DNA from 3 places in the Bradyrhizobium septentrionale genome. Region 2 is predicted to be linked to each of the others. Evidence: predicted binding sites of a transcription regulator. Region 2 holds the regulator's gene; each other region holds the start of a gene.
What was found. The regulator LexA, encoded in region 2, represses DNA repair genes until DNA is damaged. The targets are predictions, from matches to a motif close to TGTTCNNNNTGTGTTCNG.
Positions count from the first base shown of each region.

Region 1 (7,832 bases), 2.7 Mb from region 2:
ATCCCGGGCTCTCGCTTACGCGAGCCCTCAGGTGCGCAATTGCGCACCGGGGAATGACGAAGGAAAGATTGTGCGGCCCGCTCAGCCCGCCGCCATCCCGGAGCGGATCTCGGCGCGCAGCTCGTCGATCAGCCGCAGGCCGGTCTTGGTCTCGACGTGCCAGAAAGTCCAGCCGTTGCAGGCGCCGGAGCCCTGCGCGACCGCGCCGATGCGGTGGATCGAGCCGACCTTGTCGCCGAGCATGATGGCGCCGTCGGCGCGCACCAGGGCGCCGTGGCGCTTCTTGGCATCGACCAGCCTGGCGCCGGGCACGATCATGCCGCGCTCGATCAGTTCGGAGAATGCGACGCGGGGCGCCTCGCGCGCGGTCATGAACGGCGCCAGCGTCGCTTCCGGCAGCGGCTCGATCGCGGCGATGCGCGCTTCGGCCGCGGCCGCATAGGTCTTGTCACGCTCGAAGCCGATATAGCTGCGGCCGAGCCGCTTGGCGACGGCACCGGTGGTGCCGGTGCCGTTGAACGGATCGATCACGAGATCGCCGGGCTTCGACGACGACAGCAGCACGCGGGCAAGCAGTTGCTCCGGCTTCTGTGTCGGGTGCACCTTCTTGCCGTCATCGCCCTTGAGGCGCTCCTCGCCGGTACACAGCGGGATCAGCCAGTCGGAGCGCGCCTGCACGTCCTCGTTGGACGCCTTCAGCGCTTCATAGTTGAAGGTGTAACCCTTGGCCTTCTCGTCGCGCGCGGCCCAGATCATGGTCTCGTGCGCGTTGGTGAAGCGGCGGCCGCGGAAGTTCGGCATCGGATTCGACTTGCGCCACACGATGTCGTTCAGGAGCCAGAAGCCGAGGTCCTGCATGATGGCGCCGACGCGGAAGATGTTGTGATAGGAGCCGATCACCCACAGCGTCGCCGACGGCTTCATCACGCGGCGGCAGGCCAGGAGCCAGGCGCGGGTGAAATCGTCATAGGCGGCGAACGACGAGAACTTGTCCCAGTCGTCGTTGACGGCATCGACATGCGACTCATCGGGGCGTTTGAGATCGCCCTTGAGCTGCAGATTGTAGGGAGGATCTGCGAACACCAGATCGACCGAGCCGGACGGCAGCTTCGACAATTCGGCGACGCAATCGCCAATGACGATTCGGCTCGACGGGGCATTCTCAAATTTAGTGCGGGGCGCCCTTGCAGACGCCCCGCGACGCGACACTACCATGACTCAAGAACTCTGACTCAGGCGACGCTGTCGGCGACGCGGGACTAAACAACCGACTGGCGCCACATTGACCCGGCAAAGTAAAAATCGACTTAATTGGAAATCTTCATGCAAAAGATTGCAGCATCTTTCGAACGCCGCGGCGCAATGTCATCAGCGTTGTGCTGCAACTTCAGCGCGTTCTGCGAAAAATTCTGCGGATCATCAAACCGGCACGATTCGACCGGTAAATTGCCCGCTGCCTGCGGCCGTTCGCACTGCAAACGATGTGCGTCTTGGACTAGGCAATTGTTGCCGGGCAGGATATTGATTAACAGAACGGAAATTTTAGGTTGGAGTGTCCCGCATTGGGGCGCCGACCGGAATAAAGGAAACCGCCATGCGCTATGATGATTTCCGTCGCAGCGACGACATCGAAGACCGTCGCGACGACAGCGGAGGAGGCGGCGGTGGCGGCGGCTTCGGGATTCCGATGGGCGGCGGCGGGCTCGGCATCGGCACTGTCATCGTGCTCGGGCTGCTCGGCTACGCCTTCGGTATCGATCCGCGCATCCTGATCGGCGGCGCCGAGATTCTCACCGGCGGCGGCCAGGCGCCGACCTATCAGACCGACCGGCAGTCGTCGGGCGGGCAGGCCAAGCGCGGCGCGCCGACCGACGAGATGGGCAGCATGATCGCCGGCATCTTGGGTGAAATCGACGACCGCTGGAGCGAGATCTTCCAGGCCTCAGGCCAGACCTACACCGGTCCGAAGATCGTGCTGTTCCGCAACGCCACCAATGGCGGCCGCTGCGGCATGGCGCAGTCGGCGATGGGGCCGTTCTACTGCCCGCCGGACAAGACCATCTTCCTCGACACCGGCTTCTTCCGCGAGGTCGAGACCCGCTTCCGCGGCTGCTCGGGCAACGCCTGCAAGTTCACCGCGGCTTATATCATCGCGCATGAGGCCGGCCATCACATCCAGAACCTGCTCGGCATCATCCCGCGGGTGAACCGGCTGCAGCAACAGGCCGGCAGCAAGGCCGAGGCCAACGCGCTGCAGGTCAAGGTCGAGCTGCAGGCCGATTGCCTCTCCGGCGTCTGGGTCAACCGCGAGGAGAAAAAGCGGCCGGGCTTCCTCGAGGCCGGCGACATCGACGCCGCGCTGACCACCGCAAATGCGATCGGCGACGACACGCTGCAACGGCAGGCCACGGGCAGGGTGGTGCCCGACTCCTTCACCCACGGCTCCGCCGCGCAGCGCAAGGAGTGGTTCATGCGGGGCTACCAGCAGGGCACCGTGCAGGCCTGCAACACGTTCGGCGGTAGCTTGTAGCCGTGTGCTGGTAGCGTCATCCCCGGGTGAGCGCGAGAATGCGCTCACTCGGGAGGTGTTCGCCTCTTGGCGAGCCTCGAAGGATGGCGGAACCTGCGGCCCATCCTTCGAGGCTCGCCCAGCGGTGCAAGTGCACCGCAAGGCGCGCACCGCAGGATGACGTCGGTGGGCGGGAAAGGGTGCGAGATGTCTTCGATCGACGAATCCAAATCATTCATCCCGCTCAACATCGCGGTGCTGACGATTTCCGACAGCCGCACGCTGGCGGATGACAAGTCGGGCACCACGCTGGCCGATCGTCTGACCGCGGCCGACCACAAGCTCGCGGCGCGCGAGATCGTCACCGACGATGTCGAGGCGATCCGCGCCGTGATCCGGCGCTGGATCGCGGATCCGGGCGTCGATGCCGTCATCACCACCGGCGGCACCGGCTTCACCGGCCGCGACGTGACACCGGAGGCGGTCGAGCCGCTGTTCGAGAAGCGGATGGACGGCTTTTCGATCGCCTTCCACATGCTGAGCCACGCCAAGATCGGCGTATCGACGATCCAGAGCCGCGCCACCGCGGGCGTCGCCGGCGCCACCTTCATCTTCTGCCTGCCCGGATCACCCGGCGCCTGCCGCGACGGCTGGGACGGCATTCTGGCCGCGCAGCTCGACTACCGCACGCGGCCCTGCAATTTCGTCGAGATCATGCCGCGGCTGGACGAACATCTGCGCCGCCCGAAGGCCAAAGGGGCGAGCGCCTGACTGTCATTCCGGGGCATCGCGCAGCGATGAGCCCGGAATCCATCGGGCCACATAACCTGCGGCGAAATGGATTCCGGGCTCGCGCTTCGCGCGCCCCGGAATGACGACGGAGAAGGGCGAGCCTTACAAATCCAGCTCCCAGGTCTCACCGACCAGGTCGACGCCAAAGCTGTGGTGCTTCTCTTCCTTCACGCGGCGGAAGCCTGTGCGGGCATAGATGCCGCGCGCGGCGAGCAGGATGCTCTGGGTCCACAGCGTCATCTTGGTGTAGCCCATCTCGCGTGCGGAGCGGATGCATTGCTCGACCAGCGCGCGGCCGACGCCGAGCCCACGCGCCTTCTCCTCCACCAGCAGCAGCCGCAGCTTGGCGAGGCCGTCGCCGGCCTTGACCAGGAAGATCGAGCCGACCGGCTCGCCGTCGACCTCCGCGATCCAGCACTGCTCGCGAGCCGGATCGAACGACCGCAGAAACTGCGCGCAGATCTCGGCCACCAATGCCTCGTAGCTGATGTCCCAGCCATATTCCTCCGCGTAGGCGCGTCCCTGTCGCGAGATCACCCAGCCGATATCGCCGACGCGATGGCTGCGCAGCAGGAAGCCGGCCGGCTTCTCGGCCGGCGGCTCCAGCGACTGCTCGATCGTGCCCATCGCACGCACCACGGCGGCGCGGCGGTCGCCGTCCATCTGCTTCAGCAGCGCCCCGACTTCGCTGCGCGAGCGGCGGTCGAGATCGGCGGCAGCAGTGCGGCCCTTGGCGGTCAGCGCCACCTCATTGACGCGCTTGTCGGCCTTCGACGGCTTGCGCGTCACGATCTGGCGGCGCTGCAGCGCCTGTAGCGTGCGGCTGACGAAGCCGGCATCGAGGTCGAGCTCGCGCACCAGTTCGGTCGCGGTGCAGTTCTCGCGATGCGCGAGCTCGTAGATGATCCGCGCCTCCTGCAGCGTGAACGGGGAGTGCAACAGCTTCGGCTCGATGATGCCGAGCTTGCGGGTGTAGAACCGGCTGAAGCCGCGGATCGCGGCGACCTGGCTCTCGAGCATCGTGTCAAAAGAATTTGATTTCATCAAACATATTATTTGACGGAATCAAATAAATGGCAAGGCCGATTTGCAAGGCCCATTCAGGGCATCGCGAAGCGGCGTTGCGGGTCGGAAACCCTACGCCACCATGATCCGGCTGCGCAGCATGGTGCGGGAGGAGCGGCCGAGCCGGCGCAGCAGCCGCGCCTCGGAGCGGCGGGCGTCGGGCCGGTAGCCGCCGATCCGCTCGTAATGGTCGCGCGCGATCAGAAGGCCCTGTTCGGCCGAAGGGCCCACGATCATCCGGGCGACGAATTTGATGCCGTCGCGCAGGCCGGGGTCGGTGTAGGGCGCGCGGGCGTAGCGGAAGATGCCGGCGCGGTCCTTGCCGCTTGCTGCCACCATCTGGATGAATTGGGTGGTTTCCTCGATCCAGCCCGCGTCGAGCACTGCGCCCGGATGCAGGAACATCAGCCAGGGCGAGCGGGCCTGCTTTGCACCGGCGGCAAGTGCCGCGGCACGCGTGCCCTCGAAGCGCAGGAAACCGCAGCCGGCGATGTCGGCAACGCGCTCCATCACGTCGCTGTTGGTGCGGTCGACCAGCAGCACCTCGCGGATGACGCCGGCGGCTGCGCCCGGCACCAGCGCCGCCAATGTCGCGACCGCGGTGCGCTCGACGCCGTCGGTTGGAATGATCACGCTCAGCATGATTCGAGGCTTCGATGGCTCAAACGGTTGAAAAACTCCGGCCGTGTTATCACCTTGTCATATTCAAAGCAGCCTTTTCGCCTGCAGAATTTTGCGCCATCACTTTGTGGATTTTCTCAAGCGATGTTCTTGATTTGTTCTCAGGCTGTGTTAGCTTCAGAACATGAGCCGAGCATCCTCTCATGCCCTCAAGCACCCGCCGGTAACGGCGCCCTCCGATAACCCGGCGGGTGCACCTTCGCCTGTCCCTGCCCCTTTTCCCGAGCTTGCGGTCGCGGTCGCGGTCGCGATCGAGCGCGAGCGGCGGCGCGGCCGAGGCGCGCAGTCCAACGCCAGCGGCCGTTACGAGGCCGAGGCGCGGACAGCCTTCGACGACGGCTGGCAGAGCCTCGACGACCTGCCGCCGTTCCAGACCAGTGTGGCGCTCGACACCTCGCGCAAGGTGATCACCCGCAACGACTCGCCCGACATCGGCTTCGACCGCTCGATCAATCCCTATCGCGGCTGCGAGCATGGCTGCGTCTATTGCTTCGCGCGGCCGACCCACGCCTATCTCGGCCTGTCGCCCGGGCTGGATTTCGAATCCAAACTGTTCGCCAAGCCGGACGCGCCCGCGCTGCTCGAGAAGGAGCTGGCGGCGCCGGACTACGAGGCGCGGATGATCGCGATCGGTACCAACACCGATCCGTACCAGCCGATCGAGCGCGAGCGGAAGATCATGCGCGGCATTCTTGAGGTCTTGGAGCGCGCCGGCCATCCGGTCGGCATCGTGACCAAGTCGGCGCTGGTGACCCGCGACATCGATATTCTGGCTCGGATGGCCAAGCGCAATCTCGCCAAGGTCGCGCTGTCGGTGACGACGCTCGACCCGAAGCTCGCCCGCACCATGGAGCCGCGCGCGTCGACGCCGCCGAAGCGGCTCGAGGCGATCAAGCGGCTGGCTGACGCCTGCATCCCGACCACGGTGATGGTCGCGCCCGTGATCCCGGCGCTGAACGATTCCGAGATCGAGCGCATTCTTGATGCCGCCGTGCATGCCGGCGCCAAAGAGGCGAGCTACGTGCTGCTGCGGCTGCCGCTCGAGGTCCGCGATCTCTTTCGCGAATGGCTGATGGCGAACTATCCCGACCGCTACCGCCACGTCTTCACGCTGATCCGCGACATGCGCGGCGGCCGCGATTACGACTCGCAATGGGGCACAAGGATGAAGGGCACCGGCCCGATGGCCTGGATGATCGGCCGCCGCTTCGAGATCGCCTGCGAAAAGCTCGGGCTCAACAAGCGGCGCACCAAGCTGACCACGGATCACTTTGCCAAGCCGAAGCGCAACGGCGAGCAGCTGTGCTTGTTCTAGGTGAGATCGGTGGCCCGGATGAAGCGCAGCGCAATCCGGGTCTTCCATCAACGGTTGGAGCTTTCCCAGATTGCGCTACGCTCCATCCGGGTTACGACGATAACAATGAGTGAGTGCAACAATGAGTAACGCCCCCGCCGCCCCGACCGCACGCTTCACCGTCCTCACGCTCGGCGTCAGCGACATGCGCGCCAGCATCGCCTTCTATGAATCGCTCGGCTTCACCAGGAAGATGCGCGTGACCGGCGAGGAGGTCGCCTTCTTCGACACTGGCGGCACCGTGCTCGGGCTGTTCCCGTGGCATCTGCTCGCCGCCGACGCAGGGCTGCCCGATCAGCCGCGGCCGGAGGCCTTTCATGGCGTTGCGATCGCGTGGAACTGCAACGACGATGCAGAGGTCGATCGTGTGATGGCGTTCGTGCGCTCGAAAGGCGCTAAGCTGCTGAAGTCCGCGCAGCCGACAAGTTATGGCGGTTATTGCGGTTATTTCGCCGATCCCGACGGCCACGCCTGGGAAGTGGTGCGCGCGCCGGGGTTTGAGGTACTCGATAACAGGCGGGTGTCGATTCCCGACTAGAGCCGGCCGGATTGAATTACGGGGAAGGGCGCCAGGTTCCCGGTTGCGCCGCGGGGCTGGCTTGATCACCATCCCCGCATGATTCGGGACAAGTCCAAGAGCACGCCGAAGAAGGCGCCGGCCAAATCAGCCAAGCCGGAGAAGCGCATCGTCTTGCGGCCGAGCTTCCGGCGCGAGCGCGCGCTGATCAAGCAGGGCGTCTGGCCGGTCGCCGGCTGCGACGAGGCGGGGCGCGGTCCGCTGGCCGGTCCGGTTGTTGCCGCCGCCGTGGTGCTGGACCCGAGCAGGATTCCAAAAGGCCTCGACGATTCGAAGCGGCTGACCGCCGAGCGCCGCGAGGAACTGTTCGAGGAGATCTGCGCCACCGCTGCGTTCTCGGTCGCGGTGGCGTCGCCGGCGCGAATCGACCGCGACAACATCCTGCGCGCCTCGCTGTGGGCGCTGGCGCGTGCGGTGCATGCGCTGCCGGAAATGCCAAAACACGTCTTCGTCGACGGACGCGACAAGCTCGCCACGCCCTGTGATTGCGACGCCGTGATCGGCGGCGACGGCATCGTGGCCTCGATCGCGGCGGCCTCGATCATCGCCAAGGTGACGCGCGACCGCCTGATGTGCGCGCTGGCGCTGGATTGTCCCGGCTACGGGTTCGAGCAGCACAAGGGCTATGGCGTGCCCGAGCACCTCGAGGCGCTGGACCGGCTCGGGCCCACCACCCACCACCGCAGCTTCTTCGCCCCCGTCGTCGCCGCGCGGCTGAAGCATTTTCCGGTCCCGGCCGAGCCCGACCTGTTCGCGGTGGACGAGGAAAGCGAAGCCGCGTCAGCCGCTGCTTGACCCGCCCGATGCTGTCATCCCCGCGCATGCGGGGATCCAGTATTCCGGAGACAGCTGTG
Region 1 is NZ_CP088285.1:990,496-998,327, reverse strand. It holds gene HAP48_RS06695 (site-specific DNA-methyltransferase) at 82-1,215, opposite strand; gene ypfJ (KPN_02809 family neutral zinc metallopeptidase) at 1,595-2,530, shown strand; gene moaB (molybdenum cofactor biosynthesis protein B) at 2,717-3,280, shown strand; gene HAP48_RS06680 (bifunctional helix-turn-helix transcriptional regulator/GNAT family N-acetyltransferase) at 3,404-4,345, opposite strand; gene HAP48_RS06675 (glycosyltransferase family protein) at 4,439-5,008, opposite strand; gene HAP48_RS06670 (PA0069 family radical SAM protein) at 5,172-6,362, shown strand; gene HAP48_RS06665 (VOC family protein) at 6,484-6,939, shown strand; gene HAP48_RS06660 (ribonuclease HII) at 7,018-7,773, shown strand.
Region 1: the regulator LexA is predicted to act here: its motif matches at 5,133-5,150, upstream of HAP48_RS06670 (PA0069 family radical SAM protein).

Region 2 (7,832 bases):
CCGTGGTCGCGGGCGTGGTATTCTTCGCGGTGCGCGCGCTGCTCGCGCTGTTTCCTGCGCTGACGGCGGGGCATCCGATCAAGAAATGGGCGGCGGCGGCCGCGCTCGTCGCCGCGGCGTTCTATCTCTTGCTGTCGGGAGCCGAGGTCGCAACGCAGCGATCGTTCTTCATGACGGCGGTGGTGCTGATCGCGGTGATGGTCGACCGCCGCGCGATCACCTTTCGCACGCTGGCGGTGGCGGCGTTGATCGTGCTCGCGATCGCGCCTGAGGCGCTGGTGCATCCGAGCTTCCAGATGTCGTTTGCCGCGACGCTCGGGCTGGTGGCGCTGGTGCAGATCGGGCTGCCGAACCTGTTGGCCTCGCCCGACCATTCGGCGACCGCACGAGTTGCGCTGTGGGGCGGGCGTGAGCTCACGATGCTGATGCTGGCCTCGCTGGTGGCGGGGCTGGCGACGACGCCCTACGCCGCGTTCCATTTCCATCGCGTGACGCCTTACGGGCTTCTCGCCAACCTCGCGGCGATGCCGGTGGTGTCGGCGATCGTGATGCCGGCGGGCCTGCTCGGCCTCCTCGCCATGCCGTTCGGCTTTGATGGCGTGTTCTGGGCGATCATGGGCTTTGGCATCGACTGGATGATTTTGGTGACGCAATGGGTCGCCGCGCTGCCTGGCGCGGTAGGGCGGATGGCGGCGTTCGGCATCGGGCCGCTGATCGTCGCAAGCGCGGGCATCATCCTGCTTGGGCTGTTGCGCACGCCGCTGCGCTGGTCCGGCGCTGTGCTCCTGGTGGTGGCCACAGTCTGGGCGGTGAGGGTGCCGCTGCCGGACGTGCTGATTTCCGCCGACGGCCGCAACGTCGCGGTGCGCGGCGGCGACGGGCGGCTGCATCTGATGCATAGCGCGAAGGATGCATTCCTGGTCAAGGAGTGGCTGGCGGCGGATGCCGATGCACGGACCGCCGCCGATGCGTCGCTCGGCGAGGGCGTCTCCTGCGATCCGAGCGGCTGCGTGACCCAGGGGGCCGGGCGGCGCCTTCGTCGCGCTGGCGACGCGGCCGGAGGCGCTGGCCGACGATTGCGAGCGGGCGGCGCTGATCGTCACCGCGCGGGTGGCGCCGCAGGGCTGCGCGGCCTCGGTGATCGATGCCGAGCGGCTGCGGCGCCACGGTGCGCTGGTGCTGCGACGGAACAGCGCCGGCTACGCCGTCGATGCGGTGAAGCCCGGCGGCATCGACCGGCCGTGGTCGCCGGCGGTTCCCGGTGACGGTGAGAGCGAGACGATCCTCCGCACACCCGCCGCCGCGCCGCGGCCTGCCGTCGATGCGACCCCGGCCGAGACCGACCTGCAGGGGGATGACTAGCCGTTGTTGGGCGAGGGGGTAGTCGGCAGCTCGAACAGGCCGAGATGGTACTCGTCGGAATCGGGGCCGGCGTCGGGCTTCCTGACGAGGGTGAAGACGGCCTCGGGAAACTGCTCCCAGACCTTGAGATCATCGGCCGTCACCGTCAGCCAGCCGAACCGGAACATGTAGCGGCCCGGCTCGGTGACGCGTCCAGCCTTTTGCCATGTGACCTTGTCGACCACTGCGCAGGTTTCCGTGAGTGCACGTCCTCCGTACGCGATGATGCGCCAAGGCGCTCGCCGACGCAAATCTCCTCATGCGCCCCGGAAGCGGAAATCCGGGGTCGCTCGAAATCGCTTAAGGTCATCCGCCGCCGAATGGCTCATTCCGCGGCGACGGTGCGCTCAACCCAAAAACAGCGACGCGAATGCGGAGGGGCGCCGCTCCACAGCCTTCGGCTTGTGCTCGACCTGCGGATGCAATGCCGGCAATTGCAGCACGCTGACGCGCTGTCCCTCGACCAGCTGGGTCACCAGAACATGGCTGCCGTCGGGGAATTCGACCGCGTCGTGATGGCGATCGGGCACGTCGGGCTCAACTTCGTTGAACACGCCGACGCGGAAATTCATCGTCTTGGTCCAGATCCAGCGGCTGTCGTAGCGAACGTTCTCGGCGAAAGCGAGCTCGGTGCCCGGCAGCATGCAGACCGCGACCGTGGGATCGTTCTCCGAAGCAAAGCCGCGGGTCGACGTGCCGCGGAAGGTCGTGGTGATCAGCGTCTCTCCGACAATGGCGGGGCGCGCTGCCACGGCGTGCAGACTATAGTCACACATCGGATGGCTCCTCTTTTCGAGGTAGCGACCCGTGCCTCTCCTTGAGGCGCAGGCCTCTACCAGAGTGGACGATAGCAAACGAGTGTCTGCTCGTTTCTGGGCGATTGTACGACTGGCCGTCGAACGCCTCAATCACAAACACGCTACACTGCGCGAGAGGTATCGGGGCGCATCCAAGCTGGTCCGCACGCTGCGCTATCTTCCAAGGAACGATCCGATCTGTTGCTCGTTCCTGGATCGGGACGACTTTTTCTTCGAATCGTCATCCCGCTCCATATGTCTGTTCGAGCATGATCTTTTCGGAAAACCGCTTCGCACTTTTCCGGATCATGCTCCGCGGTCGTCAGTATTTGCGATAAAGGCCGATCAGCTTGCCCTGGATGCGGACCCGGTTCGGCGGCAGGATGCGCACTTCATAGGCAGTGTTGGCCGGCTCGAGCGCGATCGATGCACCGCGGCGGCGGAAGCGCTTCAGGGTGGCTTCCTCCTCGTCGATCAGCGCCACCACGATGTCGCCGGTGTTGGCGACGTCGTTGCGCTGGATCAGCGCCATGTCGCCGTCGAGGATGCCGGCGTCGACCATGGAGTCGCCGCGCACCTCCAGCGCATAATGCTCGCCGGAGCCGAGCATGTCGGGCGGCACGCTGATGGTGTGGCTGCGGGTCTGCAGCGCCTCGATCGGCGTCCCGGCCGCGATCCGGCCCATCACGGGGACGGCGACCGGACGGTTGCCGTCGTCCTCGGCGATCGGCGGCGTGCTGCTGCGCTTGCCGAGGGTGCCCTCGATGACGCTGGGCGTGAAGCCGCGGCGACCGTTGCCGCCGCCGGCGGCCAGTTCGGGCAGCTTGATGACCTCGATGGCGCGGGCGCGGTTGGGCAGGCGGCGGATGAAGCCGCGCTCCTCCAGCGCAGTGATCAGGCGGTGGATACCGGACTTCGAGCGCAGGTCGAGCGCATCCTTCATCTCGTCGAAGGAGGGCGGCACGCCGGCCTCTTTCAGACGTTCATTGATGAAACGCAGAAGTTCGTACTGTTTGCGCGTGAGCATCTCGAGTATTCCCCCGGTTGATAGCGTCGTTCGATTCCGAGACTCTTCAGGTGGGGCCTTCAGACGGGGCCTGATCTCGGGAGCGCGATGCTCCCTGGCGGCTTCCCGATTGTAGACACCAGTACTCGAAACAAATCATGAACGGACACTATATGTTCGATATGTGTTCCGCAACCACTTAATTTCCGGTGAACGCATCAGGCGGCGCGCAATCGGCAGCCCGCGAAAACCTCACTCGGGCAGTGTGAGGATCTCGCATTCGCTGCCCTTGGCGGCGGCGGGCGCGAACGGCGGACGCACCAGAAGTGCCCGCGCCGCAGCGAGATTCCCGAGCAGCGAACTATCCTGCTGCATCACCGGCGTGGCGATCGGCGCGCCGTCCTGGCGCTCTTCGAGACGCGCGCGCAGGTAGTCCTCGCGCCGGTCGTTGGCGGCGAGGTCGCGGCCGAGCAGGGCGGTCGTGCGGACATGATGGATGGTGTTCCGGCCGCTCAAAGCCCGAATCAACGGCACCAGAAACAGGAAGGCGCAGACATAGGACGACACCGGATTGCCGGGCAGGCCGATCACCCGCATCGCGCCGAGCCGGCCATGCATCATCGGCTTGCCGGGCCGCATCGCGATCCGCCAGAACGCCATCGCGACGCCCTCGGCCTCCAGCGACTGCTTGACCAGATCGTGGTCGCCGACCGAGGCCCCGCCGGTGGTGATCAGGATGTCGGCGCCGGTCTCCCGCGCCCGGCGGATGCCGGCGGTGGTCGCGGCCACCGTGTCGGCGGCAACCCCGAGATCGACGGTCTCGGCGCCTTCGGCGCGCGCCAGCGCACGCAGCGCATAGCCGTTGGAATAGACGATCTGGCCGGGGCCGGGCCTTGAGCCCGGCATCACCAGCTCGTCGCCGGTGGCGAGCACCGCGACCTTGGGACGGCGGCGCACCGCGAGTTCCGGATAGTTCATGGCGGCCGCCAGCGAAAGCGCGCGGTCGGAGAGGCGGCTGCCGCCCTTCAGCAGCAGGTCACCCTCACGGAAGTCGACGCCGGCCGGGCGGATGTGCCGTCCTGGGCTCGCGGCCTCGGTGATCGAGATATGGTCGCCGTCGACCCGGGTGTCTTCCTGGATGATGACGGCGTCGGCGCCATGGGGGATGACGCCGCCGGTGAAGATCCGCACCGCCTCGCCGGCACTGAGCGTCCGCTCGAACGGCCGGCCGGCGGCGACTTCGCCGATCACCCTGAGCCGGGCCTTGAGGTCAGCCGCATCGGCGGCGCGCACGGCGTAGCCATCCATTGCGGACATCGGCTCCGGCGGCTGGGTGCGGCGCGCCGCGAGGTCGTGCGCCAGCGTGCGGTGGTAGGCCGCATCGAGCGCGACTATCTCCTCCGGCAGCGGTTCGGCGCCGGCAAGAATGGCGGACAGGGCATCGGCAACCGGCATCAAAGCCACGCGCAAAACTCCTTAGGTGCAAATGGTCAAATACCAAGTGCGGTCAGCGCCCTTGCCACGTCATCCGTCGATGTCACGTGGATGGCTTGAAGGCCGCGCGCCCGCGCACCTTCGATATTGGCAGCCAGATCGTCGAAGAACAGGATCCGCGACGCCGGCACGCCGATCGCTTCTACCACATGATCGTAGGCCGCGGCGTCGGGTTTCCGAAGGCCGATGCTCGAGGACAGGAACACGGTCCGGAAGTGGCTGAGCAGCTCGGCATAGGCGACCGAGAAGTGCGCGACATGTGCCGGATTGGTGTTGGAGAAGGCGTAGAGCGGCATTCGCCCTGCGGCGGCCGCGAGCAGGGGTGCGATGCCCGGCATCTCGCCGGTGAAGATCGAATTCCAGCCCTCGAGGAATTGCGCGTCGGTGAGCTCGACGCCGAGTGACCGGCGCAGGCTGGCAAAGAACGCCGCGTCGTCGATCCGGCCGATCTCGTGATGCCTGTAACTGTCGTCGACGACGAAACGGCCGGCGAGGTCGGCCGGCGCGCAACCGGCATGCTGTGCCCAGTGCGTCATCGCCTTGTCCAGGCTGATATCGAGCACGACGCGGCCGATATCGAACAGCAGCACGTCGGCTGAGTCGGGGGAGAGTTGCGAGGTCATTGCGTGAAACCATGTACGAAAATTGCGGGCAGGCGGCAATCTCCCCGATTTGTGCGGCAGGCATGCGACTTCCCTGTCGTCCCGGCGAAGGCCGGGACCCATACGCCGCAGCAATTGTAGTGAACGGGACTCGTCGTTCCAGCGACGCTCAACAGTATTCTTTTGTGGTTATGGGTCCCGGCCTTCGCCGGGACGACAAGGAGTGTGTGGCGCGGTCTGTGGGTCATACGCTCGCATTCTCGCGACATGATTTGTCCGAGCTTTGCTTCTCGTTCCGCCCTCTCCTTGAACAGAGGGCGCAGGGAAAGCCGGGTGCCGATCGCACCCATGGGCCCCGAGCAAAGGGTAGAAAGCTCGGGGGTAGGACCACAGGTGTAACCGGAGCAATCCGGCTTTCCCTGCGCGATGGTTTTACGGCTTACTTCGTGCTCTCCCCGGCGAGACTGGGCTTGTTTGTCACCGCCTTCGCAACACCGCTTTCGCGTGTTGCGACGAGACACCTGCCGCTAGGGCGTCAGGACCACACGACTTCACCGTCCGCTTCACGCGCATTCGTCGACTGCGTGCTCGGCGTCCACCGCATCTCACCGCAACACCCGTGACGATGCGCAGCGCCCCTCGATCGGGTGAGACGGGAGATTCATACACCGAGTTGGGTGTGCCGATAAACAGAAATATTTTTGCTGCGGGGGCTTGCGCCGTCGGGCAACTCAGTGGCAGGGCGGCAGCCCTAGTCCGATAAAAGCTCATTTCTGTGGCGCGATGCACGGATGCTTTCTCGGAGCATTCGTAGCGTTACCCCCTGAACTACGCGCGCTCGCTCACCATCTCCACTAATCATACCCGCAGGTCGACTATCTCTATTGGTGATATCGTCAGGTACGCCAGCCTCCTTAGCGGCAATGCGCCACTTGCGTCTAAACTCCGCTGCGCTCCACGGCATGGCGGTGATCTCGTTGATCACGAGAGGTCCGCTGGTTGTCCGGTGGATCACGTGCTGCAGTTCATCCATGACCATAGGGGCCGTCTGGAGATCGACTTGGGATCTGCCGCTGTTGTTTGCCAACGGAGTGCCGCAACACATTGTTTGAATCGATGTTCGACCAGCGCAGGCCCCGTAGCCACTTTTGCTCTCGCCATATAACATCGGATACACCTTCTTCGGTGAGGGGCACCCATTCTCCGATCACGTCTCTTTGATTAAGCAGAAGCTCAAACTGCAGTGCCTGTGCGAGTGCTATCGATGGCCAACCATAATCGTGTGCCGCCAAGCGGATTGCGTTGGCCTGATCTAAGGTCATGGTTTGATAGCGAGGACCGATCATTTCAAAGCGCGCGCCCGATAATGCATCGAACAGCCGGGCGCACTCTTTGTCTTCAAGTATGGTTGCGCCAAATCGAAACAGGACGCGAAGCCGCCCCACGAGCGAATGCGCCATTGCTACCTTGTCGTCGTCGCCAAGCCATTCGTTGTACCAGGAGATCAAGTTGCGCGTTCGAATACGCTCGAGCGAACTGCTCCCATGTTCGCGAGCAATCCGCGATAACAATCGCTCATGTTTGACTCGAACTTCGTATTTAAGCTTGCGAAAGTCGGAGTCTGGATCCGTGCGGTATTCCTCAATCAGCTTTCCGAGCTTCATTCGCGTCTCCGGCTTCAACTTCCGAAGTAAAAAGCCAACACAGTGGCGGCAATCGTAACTGCTCCGATGATGCCTGCAATGCCTTCGGCATGAATGTATGCTCCTACAAACTTGAATTCGATGCGCGGTGTTTCGCTCACGATCTGTCTCCCTCTGCAAGAATGTGGCGGCCCAAGCGGGCGCTGCCTAATGGGTGACATTCGATCCGCGCCTCAAGCAATCAGGCTTAACGAAAAAAGTGAGAACCGACGTAAAGTCAATAAGATGTCAAAGGAGGCGGCCCATCAGCGCTCATGAGAAAAGAGCGCTGATGCCCAGCGCGACGCAGAGGCATATCGGTAAGCGTCTGAGCAGACGAGGGAAATCCTGCGCGATTCACAAGTCAGGCCGACGCCCGGTTGCGTCGGTAGAGACCCGACTGAAAAAATTGATAGCTCGGTCAATTCGATAGCTCCCTATCCGCGCTCTTTTCGCTGAGCGCGGGAGGGTGGTCGAGCGGCCGGGAAAATCATTTCCACCCCAATGCTAGGACCGAAATTCAATCCGAGCGGATGAATTTCGATGCTTAACGACGCGGGCGGCTACGGTACGGGCGATGAGGGCGAGCGCGAGGCGCCGTCCGATGCCGACCAGACTTTCCAGAAGCTCCAGAAGTAGTGCAAGGCGGATTTCAACAGCAAGGGCCAAACCCGCTGGCGCCGCGAAGCCTGCGAGGACTTTGACTTTGGGGCCGGCGAACCGCTTGCGGAAGATGCTTGGCTCACCAATGCGACCTGAATGCTGCCGCGCAGCCTCTCACATCCTCGAAAGCGCCAGGCCGAAATAGGCGATGAGCGCGCCGGTGCTGAGAATGATGACGACGAGCGCT
Region 2 is NZ_CP088285.1:8,061,169-8,069,000, reverse strand. It holds partial or broken gene HAP48_RS40345 (ComEC/Rec2 family competence protein) at 1-1,362, shown strand, start outside; gene HAP48_RS40340 (hypothetical protein) at 1,359-1,586, opposite strand; gene HAP48_RS40335 (hypothetical protein) at 1,749-2,177, opposite strand; gene lexA (transcriptional repressor LexA) at 2,521-3,225, opposite strand; gene HAP48_RS40325 (molybdopterin molybdotransferase MoeA) at 3,457-4,668, opposite strand; gene HAP48_RS40320 (HAD family hydrolase) at 4,695-5,321, opposite strand; gene HAP48_RS40315 (hypothetical protein) at 6,326-6,964, opposite strand; gene HAP48_RS50270 (hypothetical protein) at 6,979-7,104, opposite strand.

Region 3 (7,832 bases), 4.7 Mb from region 2:
CTTCGGCCTCAGGCGCTTCGGCCTCGGGCGCAGCGGTAGCCTCCACTGCATCGGCCGTGACCTCTGCGGCGGCGTCGGCCGGCGCATCAGCGGCGGCATCGACCGGCACATCCGCGGCAGCGTCAGCACCAGCCTCGACCGGCGGCGTCTCGGCAGCGGCCGTCTCGGTGGTCTCGACCGGTGCCACCTCAACCGCCTTCGGCGGCAGCGGCGGACGACGGTCCATGCGATAGCCGAGCGCGCGCAGGATCGAGGCAAAGTCCTCGCCAGCCGAGCCGGTCAGCGAGGTCATCGCCTGCGTCACGACAAAGCCGCGGCCGTCGAAGGCGCCTGTGGGCTTTTCGCCCGGCGAGGTCTCGCGCCAGGCCAGCGCCGGACGGATCAGATCGGCAAGCCGCTCGAGGATGTCGACGCGCACCGCGCGTTCGCCGCACTGGCGATAGCCGAGCACGCGATAGGCATCGCGAGCGAGCTGCTTGTCGACCGGGAACGAGGTGCGGCCGCTCGACGCCAGATGCTGCACGTTCGACAGCGCGCTCATGTCGACATTGTTCTGCTTCTCGGCCCACAGCAGCGAAGCCAGCGAGCGCGCCGCGGGCTTCAAGAGCTGCGGGAAATAGATGTGGTAGGCGCCGAACCGCACGCCGTATTTGCGCAGCGCGGCACGCGAGGGCTGATCGAGATCCTTCATCTCGGCCGCGATCTTGCTGCGCTCGAGCACGCCGAGCGCCTCGACCAGTTGGAACGCGATGCCGCGGGCGATGCCCTGGATATCCTCGGCCTTGGAGAGTTCGAACAGCGGCCCGAGCAGTTTTTCGATATGCGTTTTGAGCCAGAGGTCGAGCCTGGTCTGCACCGCTTCGCGCGAGGCGCCGGTCAGCCGCTCGTCGGAAATGATGCGTAGCCGCGGATGCAGCGCGTCCTCGGCGGCCACGAGCTTCGCCACCGCATCGCCGGTCCAGCGAATGGTGCCGTCGGAGGTCAGCACGAACTGCTCGTCGGGCGCGGCGCCCAGTTTCTCGGCGCGCGCGTCGATCTCGCGCGCCAGCACCTGCTGGGCGGCGGCTTGCAGCGCCTTGGCGTCGCTGCCGGCCTCGGCCGCATCAGGTGCAAAGGTGAAACCATCGAGCCGGCCGATCACATGGCCTTCCACGATCACTTCACCGGTCTTGCCAATTTCCGTATTCAAAACTGAGTTCTCCCGCAGGCGGCGCATCAATACACTGGTCCGCCTGTCAACGAAACGCTCCGTGAGCCGTTCATGCAGCGCATCGGATAATTTATTTTCGAGATCGCGCGTGATCCCCTGCCAGTGCTCCGGGTCATACAGCCAGTCAGGCCGGTTGGCCACAAAGGTCCAGGTCCGGATCTGCGCGATCCGGCCCGATAGCGTGTCGATATCGCCGTCGGTCCGGTTGGCCTGGTCGACCTGGGCGCCAAACCATGCGTCAGGGATACGACCCTTTTGCATCAGGAAGCCATACAGGGTGGTCACGAGTTCGGCATGGGCGGCCGGCGATAGCTTCCGATAGTCCGGAACCTGGCAGGCCTCCCATAGCCGCTCCACCGCCTTAGCCCCATGCGCGAATTCGCGCACCTCGGCGTCGCGCGCGACATGGTCGAGCACGCGCTGGTCCTCGGCGATCGGGGCCCGCGTCAGTGCCTCATGATTGGGCGCCATCGCCAGCGACACCTGCAACGCGCCGAGCGAGGCGAAATCGAGCTTCGCGTTGCGCCATTGCAACATCTTGACGCTGTCGAAGGTGTGGTTCTGCAGCGCGTTGACGAGCTCCGGCTCGAACGGCGCGCAGCGTCCCGTCGTACCAAAGGTGCCGTTGCGCGTGGCGCGCCCGGCGCGGCCTGCGATCTGGGCGAATTCGGCCGGCGTCAGCCGGCGGAACTGATAGCCGTCATATTTGCGGTCGGAGGCGAAGGCGACGTGATCGACGTCGAGATTGAGCCCCATGCCGACCGCGTCGGTGGCGACGAGATAATCGACGTCGCCGTTCTGGAACATCTCGACCTGCGCATTGCGCGTGCGTGGGCTGAGCGAGCCCAGCACCACAGCCGCGCCGCCATGCTGGCGGCGGATCAGTTCGGCGATTGCGTAGACTTCGTCGGCGGAGAACGCGACGATCGCGGTCCGCCGCGGCTGCCGCGTGATCTTGCGGTCGCCGGCGAATTCGAGCTGCGACAGCCTTGGTCTTGTGATGATCGAAGCACCCGGCAACAGCCGCTCGATGATCGGGCGCATCGTCGCGGCGCCAAGCAGCAGCGTCTCGTCGCGGCCGCGGCGGTTGAGCATGCGATCAGTGAAGACGTGGCCGCGCTCCAGATCGGCCGCGATCTGGATCTCGTCGACCGCAAGGAACGACACATCGAGATCGCGCGGCATCGCTTCCACGGTCGAGACCCAGAACCGCGGCGCCTTCGGCTTGATCTTCTCCTCGCCGGTGATCAGCGCGACGTTGTCGACGCCGGCGCGATCCGCGATCTTGTTGTAGACCTCGCGCGCGAGCAGCCGCAGCGGCAGCCCGATCAAGCCAGAGGAATGCGCAAGCATGCGCTCGATCGCCAGATGCGTCTTGCCGGTGTTGGTCGGGCCAAGCACCGCGGTGACGCCTGCACCGGGCACGCGATCATTTCCGAACGAAGTTGAGAAAGCCATATTTTGCAGGTGTTTCTTGAATTGTTGGCACGATCTCCGTTCCGTCATCCTGAGGAGCGCGTCAGCGCGTCTCGAAGGATGCACGGCCGAGATTGATCCGTTTGCGGCGGTCTTGATGAGACAGCGGGGCCGTCGCCCTTCGAGACGGCCGCTCCGCGGCCTCCTCAGGGTGACGGTGAGGGATTGACGCTTTCGTCTTCACTCCTTCACGCGTCCTTTCGCAAAATCTGTCTCACAATGCGACGCTTTCTGCGCCCGGCTTAAGCTTCGGAACGAGTCTAGAACGAATCGCGCCCGAATCGGTGACTCCATTCCAGGCCTGAAACGTTCACCGCAACATCTCGGGTGGACCTGATGGCGGCGGCACTAGATCAAGTTTGAGAGGGCTCCACAAGCACAGGATATGCGGACTGAATTCCTTAAATTCCAGAGGGCCTGAGTCGAATCAGAAGCAGGCAAGAGTCAACTGGATTCCGGTGACGTCTGTTGCATTCCCTGGACCGCGGTCACCTCTCCCTGACCCGTCATCCTGAGGAGCGCGAAGCGCGTCTCGAAGGATGCACGGCCCGGCCGGTGGCCGTCGATCCTTCGAGACGCGCGCAAAAGCGCGCTCCTCAGGATGACGGTCGGGCAGCGTGGCCGCGATCAGATCCCCTACTGCGTCTTCGCCACGCGCGGCGGCGCGGCTGTGGTGACGAACGTGGTGGCTTCCAGCATGGCCTGGCCGAGCGGGGTCGGGATCGTCATGCGGAACGGCACCAGCAGGCGGGTGCCCGCGATCGGCACGAAGGCGATCTCGATGTTGCGCTGGGCGGCGAGGTATTTGATGACGGGGCGATCCGGGATGTAGCCCGAGACCGGCACGAAATAGAGCGCGCAGACCAGCGCCGGGCCGTGATAGCCGCGCTCGGCCTTGACGATCTCGACCCGTTTGAAATCGAGCTTGAGGTCGTAGCGCATGCGGCCGTCGAACACGCCGGCGCCGGTGCGGCAGACATCCGGGCTCATCAGTTCGGCATTGCCGGGCGCGCGCAGGAACGAGCCGGTCATCGGATCGAACACGCCCTTCTTCTGCGCATCCGACACAGGCAGGCGGTCGGCATCGACAGGCGGCTCCGGCTCGATGGTGGATTCCTTGATGGCGCCGTTGGCGAGCACCATCCGGATCGTCTCCGATTTCTTCGAGGTCTTGGTGGTCGCGGTGTAGGAGGCACCGACCAGCGATCCATTGACGACGCGGCCCTGCGAGGCGCCCGAGCCGCTGCCGCCGGAAAATGCCTTCAAGAGCCCCGCGGTGCCGCCCTGGGCGGTGGCTGAGAAAGAGTCGTCGCCGATTTCGATGGTCCAGCTGCCCTTGCCGACCGGGATACCGGCCAGGGTCGCCTCATACTGGGCGTCGACACGCCCCTGCGCGCTGGCGCGCTCGGCGCAAAACAGCAGGAGGGCACCAGCGCACAGGCCGATGAGCCGGCCGAGCGGGGGCAAAAGGGCAATCGTGGTGGTCACTTACGTACCTGACGGTCCTGCTATCGGCGCTCGGTTCGTTGTCCAATTTCGCCAAGTCACATCGGGATGTCACATCGGCCGGACAACACGCGCATCTCTTATGGAACCAAGACTTGCAGCCGAATACGCCCTTTATATGGTTGCTATATCCGGCGTTAAGTGGCTGGAACGGCTTATGAACCGCCGTTTCCCGGTACCGCCATGCGGCGATATAATCTTGACGCTTGGGCGATCTGCCCCTATACACCCGCGGTTCCTGGAAAATGGACGCGAATTCAAAACCCCTGCGCGGGCCGCGTGATCGCACGTGCCGCCAGTGGCGGGGATGCAATAAGGATTTTGTAAGATGTCCCGGCGCTGCGAACTGACGGCCAAGGGCCCCCAGACGGGCCACAAGGTGAGCCACTCCAACATCAAGACCAAGCGGCGCTTCCTGCCGAACCTGGCCAACGTGACCTTCATCTCGGATGCGCTCGGCCGCAACGTGCGCCTGCGCGTCTCGACCAATGCGCTCAAGAGCGTCGACCACAATGGCGGCCTCGATGCCTATCTGATCAAGGCCAAGGCCGAGGTGCTGTCGCCCCGCGCGCTCGACCTCAAGCGTGCGATCGAGAAGAAGGTCGGCAAGCCGGTGTTCGTGAAGAAGGCGAGCTGAGCTAGCGTAGACTCTCTTTTTCGCCTCGAATTAACGGCCGGATCTCGTGATCTGGCCGTTTTGTTTTGGGGGTGACGTTGGGCGTCTCCTTGCCAAGGGCGAGGCTCAAGCGCACTCTACATGATGAGGCAACGGCGGGCCTCGTGCACTAGCGGCTGGTACGCATGAACACTAAGCTTCGCGGATTCTCATTTGCGACCCGCTCATCGGATGACGAAAGTCCCGCAATTCAAGCGCTCGGTAGCGAGCCCGCAGGGCCGGCCCTGAAAGGAAAGGGTCTTCGAAGACCCCATACGGCGCAGCCTCGGTTGCCCGCCTTAGCTAGAAGTCAACTGACAGCATCGGGTTTGCTTGAGCTTATTGAGCCGCAGCGCGGGCCAAGCGACCTCATCGTTAGCACCGACAATTACCAAGCGCTGGCTGAGATCGTTACCGAAGTTCGCCGCGGCGAGGAACTGCGGCGGCACGGCCTTTCGCCACGATCCAAGCTGCTATTTTGCGGCCCGCCAGGTTGCGGAAAAACACTCTGCGCCGAAGTGCTAGCACGTGAGCTTAAGCTACCTCTGTTGGTAGCGCGGCTCGACGAGGTAATCACGACCTATCTCGGAGCGACTGCGAGCAATTTAAGAAAGGCGTTCGACGCAGCTGTTCAACTGCCTACAGTATTGTTTCTGGACGAATTCGATGCTCTCGCTCGCGCGCGAACCGATACAGCGGAGCATAACGAAATACGACGTGTCGTTAACAGCTTGCTCATGCTGATCGATCGCTTCGCTGGAAAAGGCCTGCTTATCGCCGCCACGAACCTTGAGGGCTCAATAGATCGAGCCGCGTGGCGGCGGTTTGACGAAGTAATGTTCTTCGATCAGCCAACGCTCAGCCAAGTTAAAGCGACGCTGAAGCTAAAGACGCGCAATTTTCCAGTCCAATTCGATGTTTCCAGCTACGCTGAGCGGTTTGAAGGCATGTCCTTTGCCGAGATTGAGCGCGTCTGCCTCAGCGCAATACGAGCTTCCGTCCTTGCAAGGAGTTCGGCAGTCACAGCCAAGGTATTTGAGGGCGCGATCCGATCTGAAAGGCGGCGCATCTCGATCAAGGAAAAAATTAGACAAAATACCTAAGGTTGGTTGGGGCAGCGATGGCGACATATGACCACTTGCCGCTTCGGCGGCTTGAGGGGACTCTCGAACGACGAACACACGGTTTCGGCAGCCCACCTCCTCGTGAAGCTAAAGCGCACGGCGCCCGCATCCAAACTGAGATTGAAGAAGTCGTTGCTTCTTACAACGAACTGCCAGCCGTCGAGGGAGTCGATCCATCATTAATCCTCAAGATATCGGTGGCCGGAAATGTTGACGAGGACGAATGGCGTAAACTCGGTCTAACTGTTCTATCGGTTGATGGTGACAGGTCGGTAGTCCTCTTTGCCGACGATAAGTCACTGCAGGATTTCCGAAACAAGGTGGAAGCTTATCAAGGCGAGATTCCCGACGGACGAAAGTCTCCCCAATACGCGGGTCTCGTCTCCGCAATAGAATCCGTCAGTTTGCTATCGGCATCAGATCGCATTGGCCGCGGCCTCAATCTTGAAGGCATCACCGCACCTGAAGATTTCGTTGAGACCGATGCCTACCTGCTCGATTTTGAGCTCTATTACCCACCTGACAAGGATGACATTGAGTTATTTCTCTATCGGCTGCGGCAAGCCATAGCGCCTGCTGGAACGGTACTGAGCACCTACTCTGGATTTCAGATGTTGATTGCTCGTGTCGAGTGCACCGGTGCGGCAGTCCGTGTCGCCCTGAACCTTCCCGAGGTAGCGGTTGCCGATATTCCTCCTCAACCCGACATACAACCAGAGGACTTCACCGAAATAGACGTAGGGGATTTGCCTGCAGGCATGCCACCGCTCGACGATGCTGTGGTCCTTGGCATAATCGATAGTGGCGTAAATTTTGGTCACCCCCTGCTTGCAACCACTGAGGCTGGTGCAATTGCAATGGACCCTACGTGGAGTGCTTCGGACACCGCGGGACATGGAACGTCAGTAGCATCGATCGCGGCGTTCGGTGACATCAGCGCTCGTGTTTCTGCTAAGAATTTTGATGCGCAGTTTCGAATTGCTAGCGCAAGGGTTGTCGACGACAGGGGTTACTTTCCGAAAAACCAGCCGGTCCCCGACTTGATGGAAACGGCGATTAGGCAATTATCCCGCGACTATGCCTGTCGGATATTCAACGTATCGCTTGGAAATCCAAAGAAGCCCTACCGAGGAGCAAAGCCAGAGGCTTGGGCAGCAACTCTCGACGCACTAGCGCGAGAACTCGACATCTTGATCATCGTTTCTGCGGGCAATCGAGACGATCTCACGAATTCCTATCGAGACGGCATAGTATCAGCTTATCCCCAATACTTACTGTCCGATGCGTCGAGGATCATTGATCCCGCGACCGCTGCTATCGCTCTTACCGTCGGATCAGTCGCTCACGGCAACGGACTTGAAGACGCGGACGAAGAGCTTGCTGGCATACGTCCAATATGCGGATTCGAGGAGCCATCGCCGTTCACAAGGTCCGGACCAGGAGTCCGGGGAATGATCAAGCCAGATTTGGTTGACTTCGGAGGAAACGCCGTTTGGGACGGCCCCACGGGTGGGCTTGTTAATGGTAATCAAAAGGAAGCCGCCGGCATTTGGGCAATGCATCACAAGCCCATCGAGAAACTCTTCAGATCGAGGTCTGGTACCTCGTTTGCAGCACCCAACGTTGCGTACAAAGCGGCTCTTCTGCTTTCCCAGATTCCAGACGCATCAGCCAACCTGCTACGCTCGCTTCTTGCACTGTCAGCAAATATCCCGAAGGCAGTTACTCTGCGCGCACGTGGCCTGAATGAGAAAACGGCCCCGATGGTTTGCGGATACGGAATCCCGAACGCGGAGTACGCCGTAAGCTCTGACGATGGTCGAGTTATCTTGCTCGCCGAAGATGAACTGTTGCTCGACCA
Region 3 is NZ_CP088285.1:3,410,139-3,417,970, reverse strand. It holds gene HAP48_RS17915 (helicase-related protein) at 1-2,668, opposite strand, end outside; gene HAP48_RS17910 (DUF3108 domain-containing protein) at 3,323-4,153, opposite strand; gene rpmB (50S ribosomal protein L28) at 4,521-4,829, shown strand; gene HAP48_RS17900 (AAA family ATPase) at 4,994-5,950, shown strand; gene HAP48_RS17895 (S8 family peptidase) at 5,968-7,832, shown strand, end outside.
Region 3: the regulator LexA is predicted to act here: its motif matches at 2,937-2,954, upstream of HAP48_RS17915 (helicase-related protein).